3 regions of the Aliirhizobium sp. YIM B11859 genome follow, and region 2 is predicted to be linked to each of the others. Evidence: riboswitches for the same ligand, from Rfam matches in the RefSeq annotation. Region 2 holds a riboswitch; each other region holds the start of a gene.
The links. A riboswitch is a leader RNA that binds a small molecule or an ion and turns the genes downstream of it on or off. The one in region 2 is predicted to bind cobalamin.
Positions count from the first base shown of each region.

Region 1: another riboswitch for cobalamin. It lies ahead of bluB (5,6-dimethylbenzimidazole synthase); the one in region 2 lies ahead of AC2GXZ_RS20845 (ABC transporter substrate-binding protein).
Region 3: another riboswitch for cobalamin. It lies ahead of AC2GXZ_RS26665 (CbtB domain-containing protein); the one in region 2 lies ahead of AC2GXZ_RS20845 (ABC transporter substrate-binding protein).

Region 1 is NZ_JBXHAY010000003.1:502,409-512,547, reverse strand. It holds gene AC2GXZ_RS14725 (MFS transporter) at 1-372, opposite strand, end outside; gene AC2GXZ_RS14720 (UDP-2,3-diacylglucosamine diphosphatase) at 571-1,395, opposite strand; gene AC2GXZ_RS14715 (NADP-dependent malic enzyme) at 1,596-3,923, shown strand; gene AC2GXZ_RS14710 (hypothetical protein) at 4,025-4,777, shown strand; gene bluB (5,6-dimethylbenzimidazole synthase) at 4,778-5,464, opposite strand; cobalamin riboswitch at 5,564-5,758, opposite strand; gene AC2GXZ_RS14700 (TolB family protein) at 5,786-6,622, opposite strand; gene AC2GXZ_RS14695 (NAD+ synthase) at 6,628-8,301, opposite strand; gene AC2GXZ_RS14690 (TadE family protein) at 8,469-8,888, shown strand; gene AC2GXZ_RS14685 (pilus assembly protein TadG-related protein) at 8,889-10,139, shown strand, end outside.
Region 2 is NZ_JBXHAY010000005.1:282,415-292,553, forward strand. It holds gene pdxA (4-hydroxythreonine-4-phosphate dehydrogenase PdxA) at 1-580, shown strand, start outside; gene rsmA (16S rRNA (adenine(1518)-N(6)/adenine(1519)-N(6))-dimethyltransferase RsmA) at 580-1,425, shown strand; gene zigA (zinc metallochaperone GTPase ZigA) at 1,455-2,660, opposite strand; cobalamin riboswitch at 2,801-2,995, shown strand; gene AC2GXZ_RS20845 (ABC transporter substrate-binding protein) at 3,136-4,155, shown strand; gene AC2GXZ_RS20850 (FecCD family ABC transporter permease) at 4,152-5,183, shown strand; gene AC2GXZ_RS20855 (ABC transporter ATP-binding protein) at 5,180-5,983, shown strand; gene AC2GXZ_RS20860 (acyltransferase family protein) at 6,194-7,324, shown strand; gene gmk (guanylate kinase) at 7,321-7,998, opposite strand; gene AC2GXZ_RS20870 (YicC/YloC family endoribonuclease) at 8,002-8,889, opposite strand; gene mltG (endolytic transglycosylase MltG) at 8,959-10,139, opposite strand, start outside.
Region 3 is NZ_JBXHAY010000009.1:23,079-33,217, reverse strand. It holds gene cobN (cobaltochelatase subunit CobN) at 1-1,747, opposite strand, end outside; gene cobW (cobalamin biosynthesis protein CobW) at 1,779-2,816, opposite strand; gene AC2GXZ_RS26670 (DUF1636 family protein) at 2,813-3,205, opposite strand; cobalamin riboswitch at 3,333-3,564, opposite strand; cobalamin riboswitch at 3,623-3,837, shown strand; gene AC2GXZ_RS26665 (CbtB domain-containing protein) at 3,875-4,051, shown strand; gene AC2GXZ_RS26660 (CbtA family protein) at 4,081-4,842, shown strand; gene cobO (cob(I)yrinic acid a,c-diamide adenosyltransferase) at 4,839-5,453, shown strand; gene AC2GXZ_RS26650 (cobyric acid synthase) at 5,457-6,914, shown strand; gene cbiB (adenosylcobinamide-phosphate synthase CbiB) at 6,898-7,863, opposite strand; gene cobD (threonine-phosphate decarboxylase CobD) at 7,862-8,884, shown strand; gene AC2GXZ_RS26635 (alpha/beta hydrolase) at 8,896-9,735, opposite strand; gene AC2GXZ_RS26630 (hypothetical protein) at 9,746-10,139, opposite strand, start outside.

The DNA of each region.
Region 1 (10,139 bases), on a different contig from region 2:
CATCGGCGCATAAGGTGCAAACAGTGCAGCCTGAAGGCCGACGATCGCCAGAACCAGCCAGAAATCGCTGCCGGTGAAAAGTCCGACGACGGAGAGAAGCGAAAGCGCCGAGGACCAGACCAGAATTTGGTAGGGCTGGCGGGCAATGCCGGCCAGCGTTCCGGTGCTGGTCGCCACGGCGACCTTGCAGATCACCTGGACCGACAGAACCGCCGCAATCTGGAACGGGCTGAAACCGCAACTGGCGAGCCAGACCGGCAAATAAGGCACCAGTATCCCGTTCAGCGACAGCGGCGCTGCATAAGCAAGGGAGCAACGAAACTGGAATTTGACTGGCGCGGCAGGCAGGGTTGCTGATGTTGGCGTAGACACGGAATCACGGATGTCGGTGACGATATCCGAAAGCTATCACGGCCCGACATCATGCAAAGCAGAATTGTGAAAACCGTCAGCAACAACCAGCGCCCGTCTCATGAAGCCGGATTCCGCCCCTGTCATGCATCTCCTCACGGCCGACAGCGTCGCCTATGACCGACGCTGCAGCGCTTTGGAGACGGATATTCCAGGGGGTCAGGCGGCCTGCATGTCCTTGGTCTCGGATGGTGCCGGAAGTGCGTGCAGTTCGGCGGTCGAGCGGATTTCGCGCCAGGTGATCAGTTCCAGCTCACCGTTCATATTTTCGGCGATCGCCGTGCAGCTTTCCACCCAGTCGCCGGTATTGACGTAGTGGATGCCTTCGATGTCGGTCATGACGGCATGATGGATATGGCCGCAGATGACGCCATCAACCTTGTTGCGGCGGGCCTCGTCGGCAACCACTTTCTGGAACTCGCCGATGAAGTTGACCGCGTGCTTGACCTGCAGCTTGGCCCAGGCCGAGAACGACCAGTAGGGCATGCCGAGGCGGCGGCGCACGGCTGCGAGCACGACATTGATGGCAATCGCCGCATCATAGGCCCAGTCGCCGAGATAGGCGAGAAGGCGGGCATTGCGGACCACGACGTCAAATTCATCGCCGTGCAGGATCAGATATTTCTTGCCGTCAGCCATTTCGTAGATGGCGCGGTCGGCGACCTCGATACCGCCGAAATGGGTGCCGGGGAAATCGCGCAGGAACTCGTCGTGATTGCCGGGAATGTAGACGATGCGGGTGCCCTTGCGTGCCTTGCGCAGCACCTTCTGCACCACGTCGTTGCAGCCCTGCGGCCAGAACCAGCTGCGCTTCAGCCGCCAGCCATCGACGATGTCGCCGACGAGGAAGACCGTATCCGCTTCATGATATTTGAGGAAATCCAGGAGCAGTTCTGTGCGTGCGGCCTTCGAACCGAGATGCACATCCGATATGAACAGGGTCCTGAAATGCCGCGTCTCATATGTGCCAGTCACGGAAGCCATCCTTTCGTCTTGCGCCTCGTGCCCTGAAAACCAGACTCGTGTTTCAGGATGATGACAGGGGCCGGTTTTCGGGCTTTGGGGCCTGTGTCCCGATTTCCGCGAGGACATAAAATTAGCTGCTGTTCCGCCGATAGTATTGATGTATGAGAAACCGCATCTCCCTACATGGACTGAGATTTAAGACTAAGGCAGGAGTGAGTATGGACGCCCACGAGAACCCCAAATCGGCACCGCCGACCAGCGCCGACCTCGACGAACAGGCACTGTTCTTCCACCGGCATCCGCGTCCCGGCAAGCTGGAGATCCAGGCGACCAAGCCGCTCGGCAACCAGCGCGATCTGGCGCTTGCCTATTCTCCGGGCGTCGCAGCCCCCTGTCTTGCGATCCGCGACAATCCGGATATGGCCGCCGAATATACCGCGCGCGCCAATCTCGTCGCAGTCGTCTCCAACGGCTCGGCCGTGCTCGGGCTCGGCAATATCGGCCCGCTGGCATCCAAGCCGGTGATGGAAGGCAAGGCCGTCCTGTTCAAGAAATTCGCCGGTATCGACGTGTTCGATATCGAGATCGACGCGCCCGGCATCGATGCGATGGTCTCGACCGTCGCGGCTCTGGAGCCGACTTTCGGCGGCATCAATCTCGAAGACATCAAGGCGCCGGAATGTTTCGAAGTCGAGCGTCAGCTGCGCGAGAAGATGAACATCCCGGTCTTCCACGACGACCAGCACGGCACGGCGATCATCGTCGCAGCGGCGATCCTCAACGGCCTGGAACTCGCCGGCAAGTCGATCACCAATGTCAAGATCGTCACCTCGGGCGCCGGCGCTGCGGCACTGGCCTGTCTCAACCTTCTCGTGTCGCTCGGCGCGAAGAAGGAAAACATCTGGGTCCACGACATCGAAGGCCTCGTGTATGAGGGCCGTGTCGAGCTGATGGACGAATGGAAAGCCGTCTATGTGCAGAAGAGCGACAAGCGGGTACTGGCCGACAGCATCGACGGCGCCGACGTCTTCCTCGGCCTTTCCGCGCCGGGCGTGCTGAAGCCGGAACTTCTGGTGCGCATGGCGGACAAGCCGCTGATCATGGCGCTTGCCAATCCGACACCGGAAATCATGCCGGAACTCGCCCGCCAGGCGCGTCCCGATGCGATGATCTGCACCGGCCGCTCCGACTTCGCCAACCAGGTCAACAACGTCCTTTGCTTCCCGTATATCTTCCGCGGCGCGCTCGATTGCGGTGCCAGCACGATCAACGAGGACATGAAGATGGCTGCGGTCAAGGCGATCGCAGCACTTGCCCGCGAGGAAGTCTCCGACGTTGCCGCCAAGGCCTATAGCGGCGAAACGCCGATCTTCGGTCCTGACTACCTGATCCCCTCGCCGTTCGATCCGCGCCTCATCCTGCGCATTGCACCGGCCGTTGCCCGCGCTGCTGCCGAGACCGGTGTGGCCGCCCGCCCGATCCAGGATTTCGACGCCTATATGGACGAGCTCAACCGCTTCGTCTGGCGCTCCGGCTTCGTCATGAAGCCGATCTTTGCCGCTGCCAAGGCTGCCGAAAAGAAGCGCGTCATCTTCGCCGAGGGCGAGGATGAACGGGTGCTGCGCGCAGCCCAGGTTCTTCTCGAGGAGGAGATCGCAAGGCCGATCCTGATCGGTCGCCCGTCGGTGATCGAGGCAAGGTTGAAGCGTTTCGGCATCCGTATCCGCCCGAATGTCGATTTCGGCGTCGTCAATCCGGAAGACGATCCGCGTTACCGTGATTATGTCGACGACTATTTCGCGCTCGTTGGTCGCGCCGGGGTCAACCCGGAGGCGGCACGCACGGTCGTGCGCACAAATACGACCGTAATCGGCGCGCTTTCGGTCAAGCGCGGCGAAGCCGATGCCCTGATCTGCGGCCTCGAAGGGCGTTATGACCGGCATCTGCGCGACGTCAACCAGATCATCGGCAAACGCGAAGGCTCCTGCACGAATGCCGGCCTGAGCCTGCTGATCACCCAGCGCGGCGCGATCTTCCTCACGGATACGTTCGTCAACTACAATCCGACGGCGGAAGAGATCGCCGAGATCACCATCCTTGCTGCCCAGGAAGTCCGCCGCTTCGGCATCGAACCGAAGGCGGCGCTGATGTGCCATTCCAACTTTGGCTCGCGCGATTCCGAAAGCGCCCGCAAGATGCGCGCCGCGCTCGCCATCATTCGCAGCAACGCGCCGGAGCTTGAGGTGGACGGCGAAATGCAGGGCGGTTCGGCGCTCAACGAAATCCTGCGCAAACGCGCCATGCCGGACAGCCCGTTGCATGGCGAAGCCAATCTGCTGGTCTACCCAAGCCTCGACGCGGCGAATATTTCGCTCGGCATCGTTCGGATGATGATGGACGCGCTGCATGTCGGCCCGATCCTGCTGGGGACCAAGATGCCGGCACATATCCTGTCGACGACCGTCACCTCGCGCGGCGTCGTCAACATGGCAGCACTGGCTGTCGCGGAAGCTTCGCAGCCGGTGCCGTTCGCGCCGGCACAATAGCCGAGCGGCTGAAACAAACCAGCATGCGGGATAAGGCAAGCCTCCCGCATGCTGAGCATGACATTGTTGATCTGCCATCAATACGATGCGACAGGTGAAACATGATTTCCGTCAAGGTTCGGACACTGACATCGCTGCTGATTGCCTGTTCGGTATTGCCGCAGGCGGCATTTTCGCGTGATGTCGAAATATGTGCCAATCTCTACAGGCGCCTCAACAGCACACCGCAGATCATCGGCACCAGCAGCAATATCCGCCGCTACGCGCAGGATCTCAGCGCCATGAATGCGGATATCCGCCAATTGCGCATCGACATGCGCCGTCAGGGCTGCGGCGGCAGCGTCGTGACGCTGGGCGAGAATGCCAATGGCGATGAATGCGACCGCATGCAGGAAACGCTGCAGCGGATCGAGGATGAGCGGGCGGGCCTGGCCGAACAACGCAATAACAGCCGCTCGCTTCTACAGCCATCCGAGGAGCGGGTAGCGATTCTGTCGGCGATCCGCGCCAATAGCTGCACACCGACCGATCTCGATACGCAGACGGAGCTTGAGGACAAGGAACGCGTCAAGATCCGCGGCATAGCACTGCCCGGCCCTGACGAACCGCAGACCGGCGCAGGCTTCTATGAGGCATCTCCGCGCGCTCCGCAAAGCGATACCGCCAATTCCAGTATCACCCATATCGGCAGTCCCCGCCCGGTGACGGCGCAGAAGGAAGCGCCGGTCCAGTTTCCGCCGGACCGTCCCTACGATCCGGACAGGAAGGTGCGGGCAATCGGGCCGCAATTTTTCCCGGACGAGAATATCGATCTCGCCAATCCCAAATCGAGCGGCCCGCAGCAACAGCAGTAATTATTTGACGCCCCAGCCGTCCTGATAGACCAGGTCTTCAAGAGGCAGGCGCTGGCGCCATCCCTTGAGCGCCAGTTCGGGTTCCTGGTAGAGCGCATCCACATAACCGAGGCAGAGCCAGGCGACGATTTCAACGCGCTCCGGGATGCCCAGAAGCGCCCGCATGTCCCCGTCGCGAAAAATACTGACCCAGCCGACGCCGATGCCTTCCGCCCGCGCGGCCAGCCAGAGGTTCTGGATGGCGCAGACGGTGGAATAGCTGTCCATGCGCGCATTATGGGTGCGTCCGAGCACGACCGGCCCTGCCCGGTCAGGATCGCAGGTGACGCAGATCGATAACGGGGCCTTGCGGATGCCTTCGAGCTTCAGGCTCCGGTAAGTGCTGCGTTTCTCCTCGGGAAACATTGCCTCGGCCTCGTCATTGGCCGTCGAAAACGCTTCCCAGGCCGCCTGCCTGACCTTTTCGTCACGGACAAGAATGAAATTCCACGGCTGCATGAAACCGACAGAAGGCGCCGCATGGGCTGCGTCCAGAACGCGCCGAAGCGTGTCGTCGTCTATCGGATCGGCGAGGAACTGGTCGCGCACGTCACGCCGCGTTTCTATGGCGCGGTAAACGGCGGCACGCTCGCCTGCGGAAAATGGTCCGGCCGCAACAAGGCCGTCGCCCGGAGGATCGGGCAGCAATTCAGGTCGCATCGTTTTTCCCCAACAATGCCTGGAGCCCACATGTCGCCGGATGAGGCGATCACGACAAGCCCCGCAACCTGTCCGCCGTCCGCGCGGATCGGTCCATCACGCCAGGCCGGTCTTCTGACTTGGCTTCATCCGACCATCGCAGCCTTCCCGGAAGTAATCCAGTGGCCAGGGTTTGCCCCTGATGCGATGACCATCCGCCTCACAGCGTTGGGCACGTGCCGGAATTGCGCCGGCTTCCCGATTCTCCCGTCACAGACGGGCACCTGACGGGCCTGTTATGCTGGCTGGACCGGATTGGCGCAAGCCCGTTCACGTCGAAGGTGAATACCGGACATAGGCGAATTCGTCGCCATCGGGCGACCAGTTCGGCGAGTTCATCGTGCCCTGCCCGCCGAAAAGCTCAAACAGGGTTTCGACATTGCCGCCATTCATGTCCATCAGCCGGACCCGCACGTCAAGGTCGCGCGGATGATCGAAGACATCGCCGTCATAGGAGACGAAAACCACCTTGTCACCCTTCGGTGACGGATGCGGAAACCAGTCGCCATAGATGCTGTCGGTCATGCGTTGCGCCTCACCGCCTAAAGACGGTGCGCGCCAGATCTGCATCTGTCCGGTTCGGCTGGAATTGAAGTAGATCCACTTGCCGTCCGGGGAATAATCCGGACCGTCATTGCGGCCCTCCCCGAAGGTCAGCCGCATCTCCTCGCCGCCATCGATGCCGATCGTATAGATGTCGAAGACCTGATCGCGGATGCCGCAATAGGTAAACGTCCTGCCGTCCGGCGACCAGCCGTGCCAGTAGGATGGCAGCTCGGGCGTCACCAGGCGCGGTGTCCCGCCTTCAGCCGGCAGCACGTAAATCGCCGACTTGCCGAACTCGACCTTGTCGGACACGGCGATCAGTGTGCCGTCCGGCGAAATGCCGTGGTCATTGTTGCACAAGGTCGCAAAACCGGTCTCGATCTTTTCCGGCGCAACGTCACCCTCCAGAGACAGCCTATACATCAGACCATCCGCATTGAGCATCAGATAACGCCCATCGGGCGACCAGTTCGGCGCTTCGAATAGGTCTTCCGTCTGCCACAGGACACGGCTCTGACGGTTTCGGATATTGTAGATCTCGACGGAGCTTCGAAACGCCATGGCGGTTACCGATCCCGAAAACGGTTGGTGATCGGGTAACGGCGGTCGCGGCCGAAATTCTTTTTGGTGATCTTGACGCCCGGCGCCGATTGCCGGCGCTTGTATTCGGCAAGATAGAGCAGGTGCTCGATGCGGTGGACGGTCGCCAGATCGTGGCCGCGGGCGACGATTTCTTCGGTGCCCATTTCCAGTTCGACGAGGCATTCGAGAATGTCGTCCAGCGCCGGATAGGGCGGCAGCGAATCCTGGTCCGTCTGGTCAGGGCGGAGTTCGGCCGATGGCGCCTTGGAGATGATGTTCTTCGGGATCACTTCGCCCGACGGTCCAAGCGCATCCGGCGGCACATGCCCGTTGCGCCATTCGGCGAGCGCATAGACCTGCATCTTGTACAGGTCCTTGATCGGGTTGAAGCCGCCATTCATGTCGCCGTAAAGTGTCGCGTAACCGACCGACATTTCCGACTTGTTGCCGGTGGTCACGACCATCGAGCCGAACTTGTTGGAAATCGCCATCAGGATCGTACCGCGGGTACGGCTCTGCAGGTTCTCTTCGGTAATGCCCTCGTCTGTGCCTTCGAACATGTCGGAGAGCGAGGTCAGAAACCCTTCGACCGGTTCGGAAATCGGCACGATGTCGTAACGGCAGCCCAGCGCTCTGGCGCAATCGGCGGCATCCTTGAACGAACCTTCCGAAGTATAACGATAGGGCAGCATGATGCTGCGCACCCTCTCCTCGCCCAATGCGTCGACGGCGATTGCGGCGCAGACGGCCGAATCAATGCCACCGGACAGGCCAAGCACGACAGACTTGAAACCGTTTTTGTTCACATAGTCGCGGAAGCCGAGCATGCAGGCATGATAATCGGCCTCTTCCTTTTCCGGGATGCGGGCCATCGGACCGGGCATGCAGCGCCACCCGCCCTCCTCGCGTCTCCAGTCGGTGACGGTGAAGGCCGTCTCGAACTGCGACAGCTGGAAAGCCAGCGACTTGTCGGCATTAAAGGCGAAGCTTGCGCCATCGAAGACGAGTTCGTCCTGTCCGCCGAGCTGGTTGGCGAAAAGCAGCGGCAGGCCGGTCTCGATCACCTGCCGGAGGGCAACCTGGTAACGGACATCGAGCTTGCCGCGATAATAGGGTGAACCGTTCGGCACGAGCAGGATCTCGGCGCCGCTTTCGGCCAGTGTCTCGCAGACGCCCATGTCGTTCCAGATTTCCTCGCAGATCGGAATGCCGACCCTCACGCCCCTGAAATTATAGGGGCCGGAAATGGATCCTTCGGTGAACACCCGCTTCTCGTCGAATTCGCCGTAATTCGGCAGATCGATCTTGTCACGGATGGCGATGATCCTGCCGGCGTCGAGAAGCGCCACCGCATTGTGCCGCCCAGTTTCTCCCTCGCGCGGGAAACCTACCAGAATTCCCGGCCCGCCATCTGCAGTATCTGCCGCCAGCGTCTCGACAGCCTTCAGGCATGCTTTCAGGAAAGACGGCTTGAGGACCAGATCCTCCGGCGGATAACCGGAGATGAACAGCTCGGTCAGCATCAGCAGATCGGCGCCCTCGCGGGCGGCGTCCTTGCGCGCCTCGCGCGCCAGAGCGAGGTTGCCGGTGACATCGCCGACCGTGGGATTGAGCTGGGCTACAGCAATGCGCAAGGTGTTGGGATCATTCTGGGTCATGGCAACGAGATTTAATGCCACGGCGCGGTTGCCGCAACGGTCTCGGCATGCGAATTTTCAGTGACGACGGCATAGCTCGAACCACTTATCTATATTCACAATATCTATTTTAGAGACTCCTTAATTTATGACGCAGATACTCCTCCGAAAAAGATCGGAGGAGACACATGCCTATCCGGCGATATGTCCAACACACTTCAGGCGCGGCGGCGGTGGAATTCGCCATCGTCTCGCCGCTCTTCTTCCTCGCCCTGCTCAGCATGATCGCCTACGGCATCTATCTTTCGGCGGCTCATTCGGTTCAGCAGCTGGCGGCCGATGCGGCCCGCACCGCCGTTGCCGGCATGAGCGATACCGAACGCAAAAGCCTGGTGGCGGATTTCGTCAGCCGGTCGACGATCGACAGCGCCTTTCTCGACAAGTCGAAGCTGACGATGACCGCACAGGCGGACCCGAACAATCCCAACCAGTTCACCGTGGCGCTCACCTATGACGCCAGCACTCTGCCGGTTTTCAATCTCTTCACCTACGCCATGCCGAGCAGCCAGATCAAACGGTTCGCCACCGTGCGCGTCGGAGGCATCTGAATGCCACAAATCAGGCGATGGCTCACCAACCGAGGCGGCAATGTCGCCATCACGGCAGCGCTCTGCCTGCCGGTGATGATCAGTGCACTCGCGCTCGGCGTCGATTACGGCTATCTCACCCTGCAGCAGCGCGAATTACAGACGACGGCCGACCTTTCGGCGATCTCGGCGGCGGCCACGCCGACCAGTCCCGAAAGCGGCGTACTGGACTATATGACGCTCAATGGCCGCAATATCGCGGTCTTGAAGAACGGTGTCCTCCTGAACAAGGGAACGTCCGTCGCCTTCAATCCTGATACGGTGTTCGACAAATTCGAGGCCTATGCCGAGGTGGTCAACGGTCATTACCAGGCGGATCCAGCGGTCGCCGTCGCCTCGCGCTTCCAACAGGGGGTCGCGCCCTATGACACGGTGCAGGTGACGGTTCGCCAGCGGGGCGGCCTGTTCTTCGCCGGGAGTATCGCCAAAGCGCCGACACTCAGTGCCAGCGGTACGGCATCAATCGACAAGATGGCATCGTTTTCGGTCGGATCGCGGCTCGCCAGCCTCAATGGCGGCGTGGTCAACGCTCTGCTCGGCAGCCTTCTCGGCACAACCGTGTCGCTGTCGGTAATGGATTACCAGTCGCTGGCCAATGCCAATATCGATCTACTCAAGGTCTTCGACCAGCTGGCGATCAAGCTCAACCTGACAGCGGGCACCTATACGGATCTGCTCAATACCGACATCAATTACGGCACACTGCTTAATGCGATCGGCCAGACGACGGGCGTGACGCCGGCTGTCGCTGCAATCGTAAAATCGCTGGAAAGGACGCTCGGCAACACGAAGCTCACCGTCAAGCTCAAGGACATCATGGACATCGGCCCGCTCGGTTCGCGGCTGATTGGCAAAAGCGACGGCCTGACCGTCCAGACCGATATATTCAACCTGATCAGCGCCACGGCCAATGCCGCCAATGGCGGAGCCAAACAGATCGACGTCAATCTCGGGGCCACCATCCCCGGCCTCGGCGGCTTGACATTGTCGGTTGCCGTCGGCGAGCCCCCGGTCGGCTCCAAGGCACTCGGGATCGGCCGAACGGGTTCCATCGTGCGCACCGCCCAGACCCGCATCGCGCTTACCACGAGCGTCGACGGCATTACCGGCCTGCTGGGCATCAAGATCAAAGTGCCGCTTTACATCGAGGTCGCCAATGCCGAGGGGCGCATGTCGTCGATCACCTGCCCCAGCGGACAAACCGGCGCGACG
Region 2 (10,139 bases):
GGGTGGAAACCTGCTGCCGGTGATGATGCTGGCCGGACCGAAGCTGCGCGCCATCCCGGTGACGATCCACATTCCGCTCAAGGATGTGCCGCAGGCGCTGACGGAAGATCTGATCGTCGAGACCTGCCGGGTGACCAATCATGACCTGAAGACGCGGTTCGGTATCGGAAAGCCCCGCATTGCAGTCGCCGGCCTCAACCCACATGCGGGCGAAGACGGCGCGATCGGCCTTGAGGATCAGGAGATCATCCATCCGGCCATTGCGCGCCTGCGCGAGGAGGGCCTGCATGTCTTCGGACCGCTGCCCGCCGATACGATGTTCCATGACGAGGCGCGGGCACGCTACGACGTGGCGATCTGCATGTATCATGACCAGGCATTGATCCCGGCCAAGGCGCTCGGCTTCGACAGTTCGGTCAATGTCACGCTCGGACTGCCGTTCATCCGGACCTCGCCCGACCATGGCACCGCGTTCGGCATTGCCGGCCAGGGCGTCGCGCGTGATGCGAGCCTGGTGGAAGCGCTGATGCTTGCTGCACGGCTTGCGGCAAATGCCCAACCTGTCGGCGAGTTCGTCTGATGGCAACACTCGACGGTCTCCCGCCGCTCCGCGACGTCATCCAGCGCCATGGGCTGGATGCGAAGAAGTCGCTTGGGCAGAACTTTCTGTTCGACCTCAACCTGACGCAGAAGATCGCCCGCTCCGCCGGCAGTCTCGAAGGCGTCACGGTGTTCGAAGTCGGCCCCGGCCCTGGTGGCCTGACCCGCTCGATCTTGGCGCTCGGAGCCAAAAAGGTGATCGCCGTCGAGCGGGATGCGCGAGCTCTTCCGGTGCTTGCCGAAGTCGCCGACTATTATCCCGGCCGCCTCGAGGTTATCGAGGGCGATGCTCTGAAGACCGATTTCAAGGCGCTCGCCGCGGAAAAGGCGGAAGGCGGGCCGGTGAAGATCATCGCCAACCTGCCCTACAATATCGGCACGCAATTGCTGATCAACTGGCTGCTTCCCGAAGACGGCATCTGGCCGCCGTTCTGGGATAGCCTGACGCTGATGTTCCAGAAGGAAGTCGGCCTTAGAATCGTCGCCGACGAGCAGGACGACCATTACGGCCGGCTCGGTGTTCTGGCCGGTTGGCGGACGGACGCCCATATGGTTTTCGACGTCCCGCCGCAGGCCTTTTCGCCGCCGCCGAAGGTAAATTCGACCGTCGTTCACCTGACGCCCCGTGCCAATCCGCTGCCCTGCGATGTCTCAAGGCTGGAGCGCATCACCCACGCGGCCTTTGGCCAGCGCCGCAAGATGCTGCGCCAGAGCCTGAAGCCGGTGGGTGGCGAGGCGCTGCTCGACAAGGTGGGCATTGATCCGCAGCGCCGCGCCGAAACGCTGTCGGTTGCGGAATTCGTGATGCTGGCCAACGCGCTCTGAGGCGCGTCGGACAGCATCGGATCTGCGGATTACGATGCCTGCCGCTCCCAGTTCACGAACGGATCGGGCAGGCTCTTCCAGAGATGTGGCACGAAGGCCGGTGCATCGACCAGGCAGGCATCCAGCTCGGCCGTTATCTTCTGCTCGTCCATCGGATCGGTACCGATAAAGACGATCTCCTGCCGACGGTCACCCCAGACCGGATCGAGATAGGGGCGCATCATCGTCGCGAATTCCTCACTGTCTGGCCAGCGTTCCTTCGGCACTGCCGACCACCACAGCCCCATTTTGGCCGTGCGCACCAAAGCCCCCGCCTGGCTGATCTCGCCGACGAGATGCGGTCTCGTGGCCAGCCAGAAAAAACCCTTGGCGCGCACCACGCCCGGCCATGACCGATCGATGAAACGCTGGAAGAGTTCGGGCTCGAACGGCTGCCGTGCCCGATAGACGAAGGAGCGGATGCCATATTCCTCTGTCTCCGGAATATGATCCTTGAAGCCGTTCAACTCCTTGAACCAGAGCGGATGTTCCTGCGCCTTGTCGAAATCGAAACGACTTGTGCCGAGCACGTCCTTCAGATCGACGCGGCCGAAATCCGTTTCGATCAGCCTGGCATCCGGATTGAGCGCCACGACGATCTTCCGCGCGGTGTCGCGTTCGACCTCGGTCGCCGTGCCGACCTTGTTGAGGATCACCACATCGGCGAATTCGATCTGCTCCACCAGCAGATCGACGATGGTACGATTGTCGCCCTCGCCCGCCGTCTCGCCGCGATCGGCAAGGAAATCGCCGGAGCCGTAGTCCTTCAGGAGATTGGCGGCATCGACCACCGTCACCATCGTATCAAGCCTCGCCACGTCCGACAGGCTGAGGCCATTCTCATCGCGGAAATCGAACGTGGCGGCGACCGGCAAGGGCTCGGCAATACCGGTCGATTCGATCAGCAGGTAATCGAACCTGCCCTGCTCGGCGAGTGCCCTCACCTCCTTCAGGAGATCGTCCCTCAGTGTGCAACAGATGCAGCCATTGGTCATTTCCACCAGCTGTTCCTGCGTACGCGACAGATTGGCGCCGCCATCGCGCACCAGGGCCGCATCGATGTTCACCTCGCTCATGTCGTTGACGATCAGCGCCACCCGCATTCCCTCGCGATTTGAAAGAATGTGGTTGAGCAGCGTCGTCTTGCCGGCGCCGAGAAAGCCGGAAAGCACGGTGACGGGAAGTTTGTCGTTCATTGCGAATGTCCGTTGCATCAATTGTTATGTTATACTATTACGTCAACACATGCATGGCGGGTCGTCAAGTCTCCTTCTGGAGTTTTGAGTTCCCCCGCCCGTCATGCAGCAAGTTCGCTGGACAAGCTTCGGCCTGTCTCCTATCAAAGACGCGCTACGGTTCTGCATTCGCAGATGAAAAGGGAATGTGGTGAGGCTTAAGGCCAATTCCGCGACTGCCCTCGCAACTGTAAGCGGCAAGTCTTTCGTCACAGCCACTGGCTCTCAAGGCCGGGAAGGAGACGGGAGATGTTCGAGCCGCAAGTCAGGAGACCTGCCGCAGCAAGGCCAGCCAAACCCGGACGAGGTGTTCCGGCAGGGAGATGTTATGACGCAAGCGACCCCGTCGCCCGCCATGTTGTGCGGACCGCAATTGCGGCCTCGTACAGTCCTGCCTTTCATCCCGGCAAAGCCATTTTTTCTGAAAGGACAGGACATGAAACTCGGCTTGATCGCCGCATTGCTTGCGTTTTGCGCAAGCACCATTCCCGCAACCGCGTTTGCCGCATCGACCAGCTATCCGCTGACGGTTGAAAACTGCGGCCAGAAGGTGACCTTCGACAAGGCGCCAAACAAGATCGTCTCGATCGGCCAGGGCATGACGGAAGTGCTCTATTCGCTTGGGCTTTCCGACAAGGTCGCCGGCACCGCCGTCTGGGTCGGGCCGGTCCTGCCGCAATATGCGGAGGCAAACGCCAGGATCAAGCGGCTTGCCGACAACGACCCGAGCTTCGAATCGATCGTTGGGCTGGAGCCGGATCTGGTTGCTGCCGAATTCGAATGGCATGTCGGACCGATGGGCTCGGTCGCCAAGCGCGAGCAGTTTTCCGACCTTGGCATCAACACCTATATCTCGCCGGCCGATTGCGTCGCCAAGACCAATACCGACGGCGGCGACGGAGTGCGCAAGGAACTGTTCTCGATGGATCTGGTCTATCGGGAAATTTCCGAACTGGCGCAGATTTTCGACGTCACCGATCGCGGTGATGCGCTGATCGCCGATCTCAAGGCCCGCGAGGCATCCGCCGTCGCCTCGATCAAGGGCGCCTCGGCCAAAAACCTGCCGATCGTCTTCTGGTTCTCCAGCAAGGAAACCAAGGGCGATGCTTTCATTGCCGGCAAGAACAGTGCCCCCGCCTATATCCTCAAGACGATCGGGGCGAAGAATGTCGTCTCGACCGAAGAGGAATGGCCGCTGGTCGGATGGGAAACGATCGCACAGGCAGATCCCGCCGTAATCGTCATTGCGACGATGGACCGCCGCCGTTATGCCGCCGACGATCCGGCGGTGAAGACCGCCTTCCTCGAGAACGATCCGGTCGTCAGCCAGCTCGATGCGGTCAAGAACAGACGCTTCGTGATGATGGACGCGCAGTCGATGAACCCGACGATCCGCACGATCGACGGGATCGAGACGCTCGCCAAGGGTATCAAGTCCTTCGGGCTGTCGCAGTGACGCGAGCGCGCTTCAAGATCTGGGCGGCCGGCACTGCCGGCGCCCTTTTTGTCTTCGCCGCTCTCTTCGTTGCGATCACTGCCGGTGTGGCGATCGGCGAGATGACGATCCCGATGAAAACGACCATCGCTGCTGTCAGCAACCGGCTCGGGCTGACCGAAATTCCCCTGCCCCGCATCCAGGAGGCGGTGATCTGGGATTACCGGCTGTCGCGCTCGCTGGTCGCAGCCTTTTGCGGCGCCGGGCTTGCACTCTCGGGAGCGATCCTCCAGTCGCTGCTGCGCAATCCACTGGCAGAACCCTATGTGCTCGGCATCTCGGCCGGTGCCTCAACCGGCGCCGTTTCGGTCATGCTGCTCGGCCTGGGTGGCGGGGCTGTCTCGCTGTCGGCCGGTGCCTTCGGTGGTGCTGTCGTCGCCTTCGCCTTCGTCATCATGCTGACCACCGGCCGGCAGACGGCGGATCGCACCATCCTTGCCGGCGTCGCCGCATCGCAACTATTCAACGCGCTCACCTCCTATATCGTCTCGACCTCCGCCAATGCCGAACAGGCCCGTAGCGTGATGTTCTGGCTGCTTGGCAGCTTTGCCGGCGTCCGCTGGCCCGACGTGGCGCTGTCCGCTTCCGTCGTCGCCATCGGCCTTGTCGTCTGCATCTGGCATTCACGCGCACTCGACGCCTTCACCTTCGGCGAGGATGCCGCCCGTTCACTCGGCATCAGCGTCAACCGGGTGCGCGTCGTGCTGCTTCTCGTCACGGCCTTGATGACAGCCACCATGGTCAGCATGGTTGGCGCCATCGGCTTTGTCGGCCTCGTCATTCCGCATGCCGCCCGCTTCGTCGTCGGCCCTGGCCATCTGCGGCTTTTGCCCGCCTGCGCGCTCACCGGCGCATTGTTCATGGTTGTTGCCGATATCGTCTCACGCACGATCATTGCGCCGCAGGTGCTGCCGATCGGCGTCGTCACGGCCCTGGTCGGCGTGCCGTTCTTCTCCATCATTCTCTATCGCGCGCGCAGGCCCGCATGAGCGCAGATCCCATGTCGATACCCCTCGCCCAAGCCAGCCCCGTACTGGCTGCCAATGCCGTCCGCTTCCTTGCCGGCCGCAAGGTGATCGTCGACGGCATCTCGGTTGCCGTCGCGCCCGGCCAGACGCTCGGCTTGATCGGGCCAAACGGCTCGGGGAAATCCTCGCTGATACGGCTGCTTGCCGGCCTGCGGGCACCGGTCGACGGCAGCGTGACACTGGAGGGCCGGGAAATCGCAGGTTTCGGCCGGCGCGCGCTTGCCCGCCGCGTTGCCGTCGTCGAACAACATTCTACGACGGAGGCCAATGTCACCGTACTCGGCGTCGTGAAGCTCGGCCGCACGCCGCATCGCTCCGCCCTCTCTCCCTGGACGAAGGAGGACGACCGGCTGGTCGACGAGGCGCTGATCCAGGTCGGACTTCAGGACCGACGCGAACAGCTGTGGCACACGCTTTCCGGCGGTGAACGCCAGCGCGTTCAGCTCGCCCGGGCATTGGCGCAGTCACCTGCCGTGCTGATCCTCGACGAGCCGACCAACCATCTCGACATCCAGCACCAGATCGACATCCTGCGACTGGTCGCCGATCTGCCGCTGACCACGGTGGTGGCGATCCACGACCTCAACCTTGCGGCGCGCTTCTGCGACCGGATCGCGGTTCTCTCGGAGGGAAAGCTCGTCGCCTGCGGCGCGCCTGCCGACATATTCACCGAGACACTGATCGCCGATGTCTTCGGGGTCGAGGCGCATGTCTCGACGTCTGCGCATCACGGCCGGCTGCATATTCAGTATCTGATGTAGGCAACGGACCGCCATGCATCCGCATGAGGCGTCATCTGCGCATGGTGAGATGACGCCTATGCCGCCCAGCCTCGGCAATCGGCACGCATCTAATATCTCTACAATATTAAATACAACCAAAAGATTCATTTCCAATACAGATTCATGATTGCGCAACCTGAAGTGTTTATCTTTCGATGAAATCGAATAATACTCACAACAGGAGCCGGCATGGAGCGCCGAGGAGACCTGGACATTGTACGGATAAGCGTATTTCTGCTTCTGATAATATATCACACAAGCCTAATGTACGGTTCAAAGGATTTTTTTATTAAATCTCCGAACAGCAACGCCTATTTCGACATCCTGCATATTCTCAGCCATCCATGGCGCATGAGCCTGCTGTTCCTGATCTCGGGCGTCGCGACGGCCTTCGCGCTTGAGCGATTGTCGCCTGCAGAACTGAGGAGCAGGAGATCGAAACAGCTGCTGCCGCCGCTCATTTTAGGGGTCGCTTTCCTTGTCCCTCCGCAGATCTATGTCTATTTCAACGCCACGGCCGGGATGCCGATCGACATGCTGGGCGTGTTCGCCCGTTATCTCACGTTATCGCCGTTCGACCTGCCGGATGGAGGTCAGGGAGTGCTCTTCCGAATGGAGCACCTGTGGTATCTCGCCTATCTATGGGCCTACACGGCGATCATCGTGTTTCTCGCAACCGCTGCCAGAGAGAAACTTGCAGCATGCGGTATCTGGCTGGCAACACGGCTGAACGGCGTCGGGCTGCTGTTTTGGCCGGCAGCACTGTTCATAGTGCTGCGCGTCGTTTTGCGACCGGTCTTCCCGCCGACAGGCAACATGGCCGAAGACTGGTATAGCCATGCGCTCTACCTGTCCTGCTTCCTCGGCGGCGCGATGCTCGGAAGGCGGGAAGAATTCTGGCAACAGCTCGCAAGGCTGCGCCGGCCGGCGCTGATCCTGTCGCTTCTGTGTGTCCCTGCGCTGCTTTATCGGTTGAGCATTGCACCGCTTGGCGATCATCAGGCGTGGAATTCGCTCACAAGCAACCTGATCCTCGGGCCGTTCAGATGGTGCACCATCGTCGCGATCCTCGGTTACGCCCAGATGCTGAGATCATGGCGGTCAGCGGCGCTGAAATACCTGAACAAGGCGATCCTCAGCTACTACGTGCTGCATCAGACACTGATGCTGCTGATCGCCTATGGACTGGACAGGATGGGCGTCTTCAACACAGCGGCCTTCCTGCCGATCGTCGCGATGACGCTGGCCGCATGCGCAATGATCTACGAAGGATGGCGGCGGCTGAACGGGCTCTTTGCCCGCCCGCAGCAACTCGCCTAAAGCTTCGGCTCTTCGGTCAAAAGCGTGCCGACGAAATCGAACAGGCCGTGGCGGCGGTCGCGACGGACCCGCTCTGCATTTACGATGCAGTTCACGTGGCCAAAGGCCTCATCGAGATCGTCGTTGACGATGACATAGTCATATTCGCGCCAGTGTTCGATCTCGGAGCGGGAATTCAGCAGCCGCGTGCGGATAACATCTTCACTGTCTTCGGCACGGCGATGGAGGCGCGACTGGAGCTCGGTCATGGTGGGCGGCAGCACGAAGATCGAAACGATATCGGCCTTCATCTTTTCCTGCAGCTGCAGGGCGCCCTGCCAGTCGATGTCGAACAGCATGTCGCGGCCTTCGGCCATCGCCTGCTCCACCGGCTCGCGCGGTGTGCCGTAGAAATTGCCATGGACTTCGGCCCATTCCAAAAGCTCGCCGTTGTCGCGCATGCGCTCGAACTGCGGGATGGAGATGAAGTGATAATGTTTGCCGGCGATCTCGCTCGGGCGCTTGGAGCGGGTGGTGACGCTGATCGAAATTTCCAGACTGCGGTCGTCTCTCAGCAGATTTCCGGCAATCGTCGACTTTCCGGCGCCCGACGGCGAGGACAGCACGAGCATCAGTCCCCGCCGGGCAATCTTCGTGTCTGCCTTGTCGGATGGGGTCGATGGTGCCGGGCTCATCTTCTACTCCAGATTCTGGACCTGTTCGCGGAACTGGTCGATGACGACTTTCAGTTCGATCCCTGCAGCCGTTACAGCAGCGGAGTTTGATTTGGAACAGATGGTATTCGATTCGCGGTTAAATTCCTGTGCAAGGAAATCGAGCTTGCGGCCGATAGGCCCGCCCTTCTGCAGCAGTTCGCCGACAGCTTCCACATGCGCCTTCAGCCGGTCGATCTCCTCGCGCAGATCGGCCTTGGTGGCGAGCAGCGCGACTTCTGCATGCAGCCTGTCGCGGTCGAGCCCGGCCTTGTCCTGCAGGATCTGATCGACCTGCTGCGTCAGTCGCCTTGCGATCTCCTCCGGCGTGCGGGACGGATCGGCATCGACGACGTGGGTCAGCTCGGCGATGCGGGCAACATGCGCGGCCAGTACGGAACGGAGCGCTGCCCCTTCCCTCTCGCGCATCTGCCGCAAACTGGCGAGCGCCGTATTCAGGGCCGAGAGAATTGCCGCGTCACGGGCGAGGATTGCCTCTTCGCCATCCTCCTGCTCGCGGATATCGACAAGGCCGCGGATCGAGATCAGCGTATCGAGGCGAAGCGGTGCCGGATCGATGACATCGCCGAGCTCCTCGCGCAACGCCAGCACGGCCGCCAGCGCATCGCGATTGACCACCGCTTCCATGCGCGTGTCGTCGACGGCGATCGACAGCGATGCCTGAATATTTCCGCGTGCGAGATTGTCGCCGATCAGCTTGCGGACATCCTGCTCCAGCCGCTCAAGACCGGGAGGCAGGCGAAGGCGGACATCGAGCCCCTTGCCGTTGACCGATCTCAGCTCCCAGACGATACGGCTGCGGCCGCTTGCCGCTTCCGCGCGGGCAAATCCGGTCATCGACTGCAATGTCATTCATTTCACTCCAGATTCGCCGCCTGATAAAGGAGCGGGCGGCCCGCCGGAAACCGTTTTGCAAAACGCTCAATTGCCCTTTGGCGGCTTCTCGGCGTCTTCGCCATCCGGTTGCCCGTCGACGATCGCGTTGGCATCGCTACCGGCCGCCGAAGAACCGGCGGAGCGCTCGGTCTCCAGCCTGCGCCAGCGCTTCACATTGGCATTGTGCTCTTCGAGCGTCGCGGCAAAGACGTGGCCGCCTGTGCCGTCTGCGACGAAATAGAGATCCTTGGTCCGCCAGGGATTGGCAACAGCCTCAAGCGCCGCGCGGCCGGGATTGGAAATCGGCGTCGGCGGCAGGCCCTTGATCTGGTAGGTGTTGTAGGGCGTCTGTTTCTGCAGGTCGGAGCGATAGATCGGACGGTCGGACGGTTTGCCGTCGCCGCCGAAAATACCGTAGACGATGGTCGGATCGGACTGCAGGCGCATGCCCTTCTGCAGCCGGTTGAAGAAGACGGAGGCGACATGGGCGCGCTCGTCATCCTTGCCCGTCTCACGCTCGACGATGGAGGCGAGCGTGACGAATTCCTCCTTCGTCTTGACCGGCAGGTCCGGATCGCGGCGCTCCCAGATCTGCTCGACGAGCTTCTGCTGGGCCGCATGCATCTGCGACAGGATTTCGGCACGCTTGGTGCCGCGGGAGAACTTGTAGGTATCGGGGCGCAGGCTGCCCTCGGCCGGCAGGTCTGCCGGCATATCGCCTTCGAGAACCGGATCCTCCTGCAGCCGCAACGTCATCTGGCGAACGGTCAGGCCTTCCGGCATCGAGATCGAATAGAGGATCGACTTGCCCGATTCCAGAATTTCGGCGACTTCCTTCATCGAGGCATGCGCCTTGATCTCGTATTCGCCGGCCTTCAGGCTGCGACGGCTGTCGGAAGAGCCGACGTAACCGAGATTGACCGCGGTGACGTAACGGAAGATGCGGGCATCCTCGATGATCTCGTTGCGCTCGAGATTGGTGGCGATCTCGGCGATACCGGCGCCTTCGCGGACGACGAAATTGGTGTTGGCGGCAAGCGGACCGGGACCGTGATAGGTCGACATCGCCCAATAGAAGATCGCTGCGCCGAAAAGGCAGACCAGCACGAGCATGGTCATCAGGAAATTAAAGAAGATGATGACCTGGCTGCGCGCCTTGCGCGAGCGCTTGGGCGGTTCGGGAACACGCTCGGGCTTCAATGCTTCGTTAGGCGACTTCGGAATGA
Region 3 (10,139 bases), on a different contig from region 2:
CGCCGGTCAGAACCGGCGGCAAATGACCTATGGTGACAGCGGAGATGCGACGCTTGGCAACGGCTGCCTCACCGGGGTTCGACACGATGAAAGGATAGATCACCGGCAGCCCGCCCGTGACACGTTCCGGGAAACAATCCTTAGACAGCGCCACCGTCTTGCCCGGCAGCCATTCCAGGGTACCGTGGGCGCCGACATGCACGATCGCGTGGGCGCCAATAGCGCGTATCCATTGGCCGAAGGCGACCAGTGCATGACGCGGGGGAAGATCGGGGCTGTGATAATCGGCTCGGCGATCGGCATTGCGTCCGCGATCCGGCGCCAACGCCACGGTGATATTGCCGAATTGCGCGGCGCGGAACCGGTAGGCCCCGTCTTCGACGTCCGGGTCGTCCTGCGGAGCACCCCAGGCGGCATCGACGCCGGGTGCGGCCATGTAATCGCCGATCGATAGCGTGCCGGCCTTACGCAAGCGGTCGAGAAGGTCGCGGGCCGTCTCGGGGATATCGGAAACCGCATAACCTGCTATCGAAAGGTCTTGCAGCATGGACAGCACGCTTTGCGGCACGTCCAGACCGACGGCATAACCCGTGCGACCGGGTGCGCTCGGATAATCCGGCAGCAGGATCACGATCTTGCGTTCGGCGCGGGGCGCCATCTTCATCCGCAGAAAGGCCTTGATCCGGTCGGCCACCTGTTCCACCCGGTCTGGTTCGGGCTGATTGATCAGGCTGGCGGAGTTGTGGCCTTGCTTGAACGAGATCGCGCCGGCGAGGATACGGCCATCGAGTTCCGGCAGCACGACATGCATGGCGAGATCGGCAGGGTTCAGGCCACGCCGCCCCTCCGTCCAGCCCTCACGTCTTGTCGTGGCAACGACGACCTGGAAGACGGGAATTCCGCTGCGGTCGAAGATCGTATCGCCAGTGTCATCGGTTCCGCTGGCAAAGGCGGTGGTCGTCAGGATCGCTGCAGGATCAAGTCGCCGGACAGCATCTTCAACGAATGTGATCGCGTCCGTATCCTTGAGGCTGCTGACGAAGATCGGCATCGGTGCAAAGCCGCGGGCCTTGAGGGCGGCAAACAAGGCGTCGATCGGCGCCGCATCATTGGCAAGCAGCATGGAGCGATAAAAGAGGATGGGCAGGCGTGGCGCGTGCTTTGCCAACCCGGCCAGCAGGTCATCACCTTGGGCGATGCCATGGCCCGGCCTGTAGAAACCGGCCTTCGGCATCGGCAATGCCTCCGGCAGAATATCCGTCTTGCCGGTTGCCAGGGCGGCCAGCCGTCTTGCCAGAAGCCGCATATTGTCCGGACCGCCCTCGCGGAAACATTCCAGTATGCCCGCAAGCTCGTCTTCGGAGACCGTAGAGGCGGTGGCCAGTCGCTGATCCCGGATGCTGCATTCGCCGGGCAGCAAAACGAGCGCGATGCCTTTTCGTCGTGCCAGCCGGGAAAGCTGTTCGACACCATAGGCCCAGCGATCGTATCCGCCGAGGATGCGCACCAGAATGACTTTTGCCTGGGCTGCGGTCTTTTCCGCCCACAGATCGACAGACATCGGATGACGCAGATCGGAGAGGTTGGCGAGAGCGAGTGAAACCTCGCCTTCGCTCCATCCGGCAGAAATACCTTTCAGGTCACTTCCGGAAAAGGATAGCACCACCACATCCGCCGGCGACTGGTTCAAGTCGACCGGTTCGATAAGGTCGTCGAGCGACGACGATGTGGTGGCGAGTATATGCATCCTTTTCTCTGACTATCCTCCGCAGGCTTGATTAAGCAGCCAGCATCTTTTCGATTGCGGCGCGGTCTATGCCCTTTTCTCCGATCACGACGAGGCGGCTCTGGCGGGTTTCGCCGGGAGCCCAGGCGCGGTCGAAATAGTGGTTCACGCGCGATCCTACCGCCTGTACCTGCAGGCGCATCGGCTTGTTCGCGACGTCGATGAAGCCCTTTATGCGCAGCACGTTTTCGGCTTCCGCCGTAGCGGAGATGCGGGCGGCCAATGCGTCCGGATCGGTCACCGCTGCCAAGTCAATGACGAAGCTGTCGAAATCGTCGTGGTCGTGGTCCAGTTCGTCATCATGGTGGGTCTTGCGATTTTCGATATCGTCCTCGACGGCAAGGCCAAGGCCGATCAGCACGCTCGGATCGACCGCACCATTGGCGGACGGCACGATCTTCACCGCCCGCGGCAGATGCGCCTGGACGCGGCCTTTGGCGGCGGCAAGCGATGCCTGGTCGAGAAGGTCGGTCTTGGTCAGCACGATCATGTCGGCGCAGGCGACCTGATCCTCGAAGACTTCCTCGATCGGATCGTCGTGGTCTATCGAGTCATCCTGCTGGCGCTGTGCCTCGAGCGCATGATGGTCATCGGCGACACGGCCTTCGGCCAGCGCCACGCCATCGACCACGGCGATCACGCCATCCACCGTCACGCGCGCCTTGACGGCCGGCCACTGGAAGGCCTGGACCAGCGGCTTGGGCAGTGCAAGGCCGGAGGTTTCGATCAGGATATGATCGACGGGCGGCTGAAGCGCCAGAATCTGGTTGATCGCGGGAACGAAATCGTCGGCTACGGTGCAGCATATGCAGCCATTGGCCAGTTCGATGATGTTGTCTTCCGGGCAGCTCTCTATGCCGCAGCCCTTCAGCACTTCACCATCGATGCCGACATCGCCGAATTCGTTGACGATGATCGCCAGACGCTTGCCGTCGAGTTTCTCGATCAGGTTGCGGATCAGCGTGGTCTTTCCGGCGCCAAGAAAGCCGGTGACGACGGTGCAGGGGACTCGATCGAAGTTTACGCTCATGAAGGCATGTCCTCGTGATGATGGAATGGGGGAATGCGGGCCGTCATGCCCTTGCCGCGCAGGCACATGGGACGGCCGCGAAGAGGAAGAAAACCGCGTTCGTCCTCGGCCAGCATCATGGCGCCGGTGACGATATCGTCGACATTGTCGGTCGAGAGATGGCCGAAGACATAGGACCAGCCGCTGCGATGGCTGAAGGCGGCGCTCGGGCTCTTGTCGCAATTGGCAAGGCAAGTGACGGGCTTGACGGCGAGCGGCTTGCCGTCGGCGGCGCGGCGCAGCGCCTCGATCAGGCCGATGCCGGGGCGGGCCTCACTGTCACTTGCCTCACGGCAATTGGTGCAGACGAAAATCGTCACATCGACGTCGCCGCAAGCCGCGTCGGACACGCCTTTTCTGTCATCACTTGTCATCAGGCCGCACTACCGCCAGGTCTTCAACAATCGGGGTGCGCGGCAGGAGGACGAGCCATCCTGCAGTGAAAGCAAAGCTTCATCCGGAGCACCCCGCCCGGAAAAGCATGATTGTCGAACGGCAGGTCTCCTGGCTCGCGGGTCGTCGCCATCCGCCTGCCTTCCCAGATGGATCCGTGGCGGGATCTCTCCAGTGGCGTCTCTGGCCGGATGGCTCGCCGCCTACAGTTGCGGGGGCAGCCGCGGCATTGAGCCTGGAGTTTCCCAAGGCTCGCACCGCATTCTCTCTTAGCCCCTCCCGTTGCCGGCAAGGGACCGTTGTTCCGTCAAGTAAGCGCTGTTGCGGTAAACTGTCAATGTCGCAAAGACGATTGCCCGATCAGAGGAATTGTCTATAGTGAAATCGTCTTTGGTGCCCGAAAGGGTTTATCGAAGGGAATGCGGTGCGACGGTTTTTCTGTCAAACCCGCGGCTGCCCCCGCAACTGTAGGCGGAAAGTCTCTACCCAAAACGGCTATATGGCCGTCAAGCCACTGGAGAAATCCGGGAAGGCGGGTGAAGGCATTCGATCCGCGAGCCAGGAGACCTGCCGGAGATATCGGATAAATTGAACAGTCCTCGGGTGGAGGGCAGAAAGAAAAGTCCATGGTTACGAATTCCGCTGCAACTGCAGTCAGCGTCTCCACTTCCAAAGTCATTCCTCTCGGCCTGTCGGCTATTCTCGGCCTTTTCATGGTCGGTTTCGTCGGTTTCTCGCATCTGGAAGTCGTGCATAACGCCGCCCACGATACGCGCCATTCACTGGCATTTCCCTGCCACTGAGATCGCTGGTCACCTAGAGGAATTCCCATATGTCGCTGTTTCGTAACATCGTCTTCACGGCGGTGATCGCCGGTCTTTTGGCTGGTCTCCTGTTGACCGTGATGCAGAGCTTTTCCACCGTACCTTTGATCCTGAACGCAGAGGTTTATGAAAATGCCGGCGCGGAAGCTGGCCACAGCCACGATGCCGCACCGGCCGCCGGGGCCGCAGCGCCTGTCGCCGCGCATGAGCATGACGAGGAAGGCTGGTCGCCGGCCGACGGTTTCGAGCGCTTCATCTATACGGCTGCGGCCGACATGCTGACCGGGATCGGCTTTGCGCTGGTGCTCATCGCAGCGTCCGAGGCTCTCGGCGGGTTCGGCGGATGGCGTGGCGGTCTGATGTTCGGCCTTGCAGGGTTCGTCACGGTGATCCTGGCGCCAGGCCTCGGCCTGCCGCCGGAACTGCCCGGCATGCCGGCCGCCGAACTCGGTCCACGTCAGGTCTGGTGGGTATCGACCGCTGTCTGCACGGCTGCAGGGCTTGGTCTTCTGGCCTATAGCCGTTCGGCGCTGCCTGCAGCACTCGCGATCGTGCTGCTCGTCGCCCCGCATCTCATTGGTGCGCCATTGCCGCCCTCGCATGAGACGGCTGTGCCGATGGATCTCTATGCGCGGTTCGTCAACGCCGTTTATGCCACAAACCTGGTGTTCTGGGCCGTTCTTGGCGCGCTTGCGGGTTTGATCCGCGCGCGTTTCAGGTCGGGTGAAAGTGCATCCGCGTCGTCGTCCACGGGGTTTGCTGCACGGTGAAGGAGATCAATCAGGCAGAAGAGGCGCGCCATCGGGCCAAGATGGCGAACCGCAAGGCCGTGCAGGATGCAGAAGTGGCGGAGAAGACCCAGGAAAAGGGTCTTCTTATCGTCCATACCGGACCCGGCAAGGGCAAGTCGACGGCAGCCTTCGGGCTGGCGCTTCGCATGCTCGGCAACAATCGCCGGGTCGGTATCGTGCAGTTCATCAAGGGCGCATGGTCGACCGGCGAGCAGCCGGCACTTGCGGTGTTCGGTGATCGCGTCGTCTGGCATACGATGGGCGAAGGTTTCACCTGGGAAACCCAGGACCTGAAGCGCGATATCGCCGCGGCCGAAAAAGCCTGGGAGAAGGCGCTCGAGCTGATGGCGGACGAGACGATAGGCCTCGTCATTCTCGATGAGCTCAACATCGCGCTGCGCTACGATTACCTCAATCTGGAAAAGGTCGTGGCTGCGTTTCAGGCGCGACGCCCGGATCTGCATGTCGTGGTGACCGGGCGCAATGCCAAGCCGGCGCTGATCGAGGCGGCCGATCTCGTCACCGAGATGTCGCTGGTCAAGCATCACTTCAAGGCCGGCGTCAAAGCCCAGGCCGGGATCGAGTTCTAAAGCATGGCTGCCCGGTCGCTCATGTTCCAGGGAACGGGCTCGGACGTGGGCAAATCGCTGGTCGTGGCTGGTCTTGCCCGCGCCTTCAGCCTTCGCGGTCTGAGCGTCCTGCCATTCAAGCCGCAGAACATGTCCAACAATGCCGCGGTTACCGCCGATGGCGGCGAGATCGGCCGCGCACAGGCGTTGCAGGCGCGTGCCGCCGGGGTGGCTCTCAGCGTCCACATGAACCCGGTTCTCCTCAAGCCGCAGAGTGATGTCGGCTCGCAGATCGTGGTGCAGGGGCGGGTCGAGGGCAATGCCAAGGCGTCGGAATACCAGCAGCTCAAGCCGAGACTGTTGCAGCGCGTGCTCGAAAGTTTCGAGATCCTTCGGGCGAAGGCTGATCTGGTCCTGGTCGAAGGTGCCGGCAGTGCTTCGGAGATCAATCTGCGGCAAAACGATATCGCGAATATGGGTTTTGCCCGGGCGGCCGATGTTCCGGTCGTGCTGATCGGTGATATCGACCGCGGCGGCGTGATCGCCAGCCTCGCAGGCACGAAACTGGTCATCGATGCCGAGGACGCGGCGATGATCCGCGGCTTCATCGTCAACCGGTTTCGCGGCGATCCTGCCCTGTTTGACGAGGGGATGGGGATGATCACCCGGTTCACCGGCTGGCAATCGATCGGGCTTTTGCCGCATTTTGCCGATGCCGCATTGTTGCCGGCCGAGGATGCGCTGGGCCTTGCCCAGTCTTTTGCCCGTAAGCCGGGCGCGAAAATCCGGATTGCGGTACCGATCCTGCCGCATATTTCCAATTTCGACGATCTCGACCCGCTGGAAGCAGAACCGGATGTGGAGCTGATCCGGGTGCGCCGCGGGCAAACTATTCCGGGCGATTGCGACCTGGTGCTGCTGGTCGGCTCCAAGGCGACGATTTCGGATCTGGCAGCGTTGCGCGAGGCCGGTTTCGATATCGATATCGCCGCCCATCACCGGCGCGGCGGGCAAGTGCTCGGTCTCTGCGGCGGCTACCAGATGCTGGGCAAGTTACTTTCCGATCCGGAAGGGACGGAGGGGCCGCCCGGCTCTGTCGAAGGGCTCGGTCTTCTCGACGTGGACACCGTCCTCTCCGGCGCCAAGCGGCTGGAAGCGGTTTCGGGAACCAGTTTCGACAATGTTTCCTTCGCCGGCTATGAAATGCATATCGGGCGCACAACCGGTGCCGATTGCGCCCGGTCGTTTTCGACGATCGACGGGCATGCCGAAGGCGCCCGCTCGGCGGATGGAAAGGTCACCGGTACCTATGTGCATGGGCTGTTTGCGGATGACAGGCAGAGGTCTGCCTGGCTTGCAAGGCTCGGCGGCTCGTCATCAAGCCTTGATTATGAGGCTAATATCGATGCCATTCTCGATCGGCTGGCCGCCCATATGGAACGGCATCTCGATCTTGACGGATTGCTCAGACTTGCCACATGAGCACAGCCAGAATGCCGAACAGGCCAATCAGCAGAATATCTGCAATGCGGGCGATCTTCAGCGCGTCGTAGATATCCTCATAGACGAGTTCCGTGCGACCGCCTTCGCCCATGTAACCGGCTTCGATCATCTTGCCGCCGTAACTGCGCGGGCCGGCAAGGGCGATGCCCAGCGCGCCGGCCATTGCCGCCTCCGGCCAGCCGGCATTGGGGGAGCGGTGATTTTTTGCATCGCGCCGGATCGCCCTTATGGCATTGCGCGGAGAAGCGTCCTGAACAAAGAGGGCGGCGACGACAAACAGCACGGCCGTCAATCGCGAGGCGGGCAGATTGATGACGTCGTCGAAACGCGCGGCGGCCCAACCAAAGGCTTCGTGGCGGGGCGAGCGATGGCCGATCATGCTGTCGGCCGTATTGGCTGCCTTGTAGGCAGCCCCTGCGGGCAGTCCGCCGACACCCATCCAGAAAGCCGGCGCAACGACGCCGTCGGAAAAATTCTCCGCCAGGCTTTCAATCGCCGCCCGGCAGACTGCGGCTTCGTCGAGCATCTCGACATCTCGCCCGACGATCCGGGAAACGGCTTGGCGGCCAGCCGGCAAGCCGCCATGCTTGAGCGAGGAGGCAACCTGCCTGACATGCTGCTCCAGGCTTTTTTGCGCCGGAAGACTGGCGGCAACAAGCATCAGCAGGATCGGGCCGAGAGGCAGGACAAGAAGGCCCGCCTGCAGTACATAGCCAATCAGAATAACCGCAACCATCAGAACTGCGAGCGCCTTGATGCCCATGGTCTTGCGGGTGGCGAAGTCGTCGGTTTCGCGGTTCCATCGCCGATCGAGTTCGGATATCAGCCGGCCGATCCAGGTCACGGGATGGCCAATCAGCTTGAACAGCCAGTCCGGGTAACCGGTGAAGCGCTCAACGATCAGCGCGAAGAATGCAAGAAGGAACATGAAGTTGGCGCTCTCTGATTTAGGCGACCCGATCCAGCACGGTGGCAATCTCGCCAAGGCGCGCGCGCTGTTTCCGCAAGCGCCCGAGCCATGGATCGATCTGTCGACCGGCATCAATCCGCATTCCTATCCGCATTCACCGATCCCCGCCAATGCTTTCGCGCGATTGCCGGAGCCGGCATCGCTCGATGATCTGAAGGTGATTGCAGCAAAGGCCTATGGCGCACCGTCTGCCGCGCATGTTGCAGCCGGTCCGGGCACGCAGATCCTGCTGCCGATCGTCGCAGGCCTTGTCGGCGGGCGGAAAGCGGCGGTTCTGTCTCCCACCTATGCAGAGCACGCCCGGGCGGCAAGCATGGCCGGTTTCGAGGTGGATGGTACGGATGAGCTGGACCGTTTGGCGGAGGGCGATCTTGCGGTTATCGTCAATCCCAACAATCCGACCGGTCGCATCGTCGAGAGGAGCGATCTCCTGTCACTTGCAGCGTTTATGCGAGCCAAGGATGGGTTGCTGGTGGTGGACGAGGCATTCATGGATGTGTCGGACGCCGAGAGCGTTGCCGGCGCGGTCGATGAGGGTGGCCTTCTGGTATTACGCTCCTTCGGCAAGTTTTACGGGATGGCGGGCCTCAGACTTGGTTTCGCGATCGTGCGGCCCGATATCGTTTTCACGATCGAGGAAAAGCTCGGACCCTGGGCGGTGTCGGGGCCGGCTCTGCATGTGGCGCGCGAGGCACTGGCCGACGATCGGTGGCAGGCGAAGATGCGCAACCGGCTCAATGGCGATGCCGGACGTCTTCATCTGCTTCTTCGCAGTGCCGGCATTGCGGTGTTCGGCGGGACATCTCTATTCTGTCTGGTGCGCGATCCGCAGGCACAGGCGCTCTACCGTCATCTTGGTGAGCGCGGCATCATCACAAGACGTTTCGAAGAGCGCTGCGACGATCTGAGGATCGGCATAGCTGCCGAACAGGATTGGCCGCGACTGGAAGATGCATTGGCGTCTTTCCGCGGGCGTTAGCGGCATGCCCCTTACTTGGGCCAGGTCTGACGCTCCAGGTTGAATGCGCGGGTCAAGAATTCTGCAGGCTGGACCCAGGTTCCTTTGGGATCCGGAAATGTCTTGCCTGGCTCGGACGGTGGCAGGTATTCGCCATGCTCATATCCCAGCGTTTTATCGATCTGCCACGGTTGAACGGTATGGCCGACCGCCCGTGATGGCCCCCGATAACCCAGCGCGCTCGAAATCGGGTTGCTGGTGGGATCGAGAAGATGACCGAAGAAATTGCCGAACGGAAAAGCAAGTCGAAGCACAAGATCTTTCTCCGAAGCCAGCACATAGACGCGTTCAGTCTTGTTGAAGGCGTCGGCATATTCCTTTTCCAGGCAGGTACGCTCGATGGCGGCCGCCATCAGGCTGGCGGATCTCGCTGGGCGATCCAGTCGGCGGATCGTTTCCAGCACGACCCTTGCTCCCAGGCTGTGGCTCGCGAAGGAAAAACTTGATGCCTGCGTCAGTTCACGATTGCAGAATGTCGCCAGCTGCCGGCCGACATAGTTCGCGGTGGGCTTTTCGACAGGATAACTGATGAAGCCGGCGTGGGAATCTCCAGGCCATAAAATACCGACGAAAACTGCGGAGGACGGGAGATCAAGAAGTGTCTCCAGGCTGGAGAGCGCGCGGACGCCCTCGCTCTGCTTGTTGTTATAGCCATGGGTGACGAACAGTATGTCCCGATCCGCCAAAGATCGTTTGAACAAAGACAACGTGACAGGCGACAAGCCGAAATGGCTTCCGCTTTCTTGTGTTGCGGGTGTTGTTGCGACCGCACCGCCGACCGGCGCGACACGGAAATTGAGAAACAGCGTCATGGCTATCCGCCTATTTCTTGATGGTTTTGAAGGTCGCGACGGCGGTGGATATACCTGAGGACAGATCCTTGGCGATCGGAGCCACGGGCACGGCGATGATGCCTACGATCAAGCCGAGTATGATCACTTTAAGTTCTGCCGAGGCGAAAACGGTCATCGCGCCGATAACGGCCAATACAATCGAGACAAGTGCTGCAACGACCCGCGAAGTGTTGCGATATTTCTGGTCGGCCCGTTCGAAGGCGGCATCCAGGCGTGCGTCGATGATCGCGTCGAAACGGGCAAGAATCGCAAGTTCCGCTTCGGTCGGCAGATCTCCCTTTTCTATCTTCGCGGCGATCTGGGAGAGGAGCGGCGCATCGCTTGGCAGCACATGTGTTGCAATGGAACCGGCCGTTACCGAA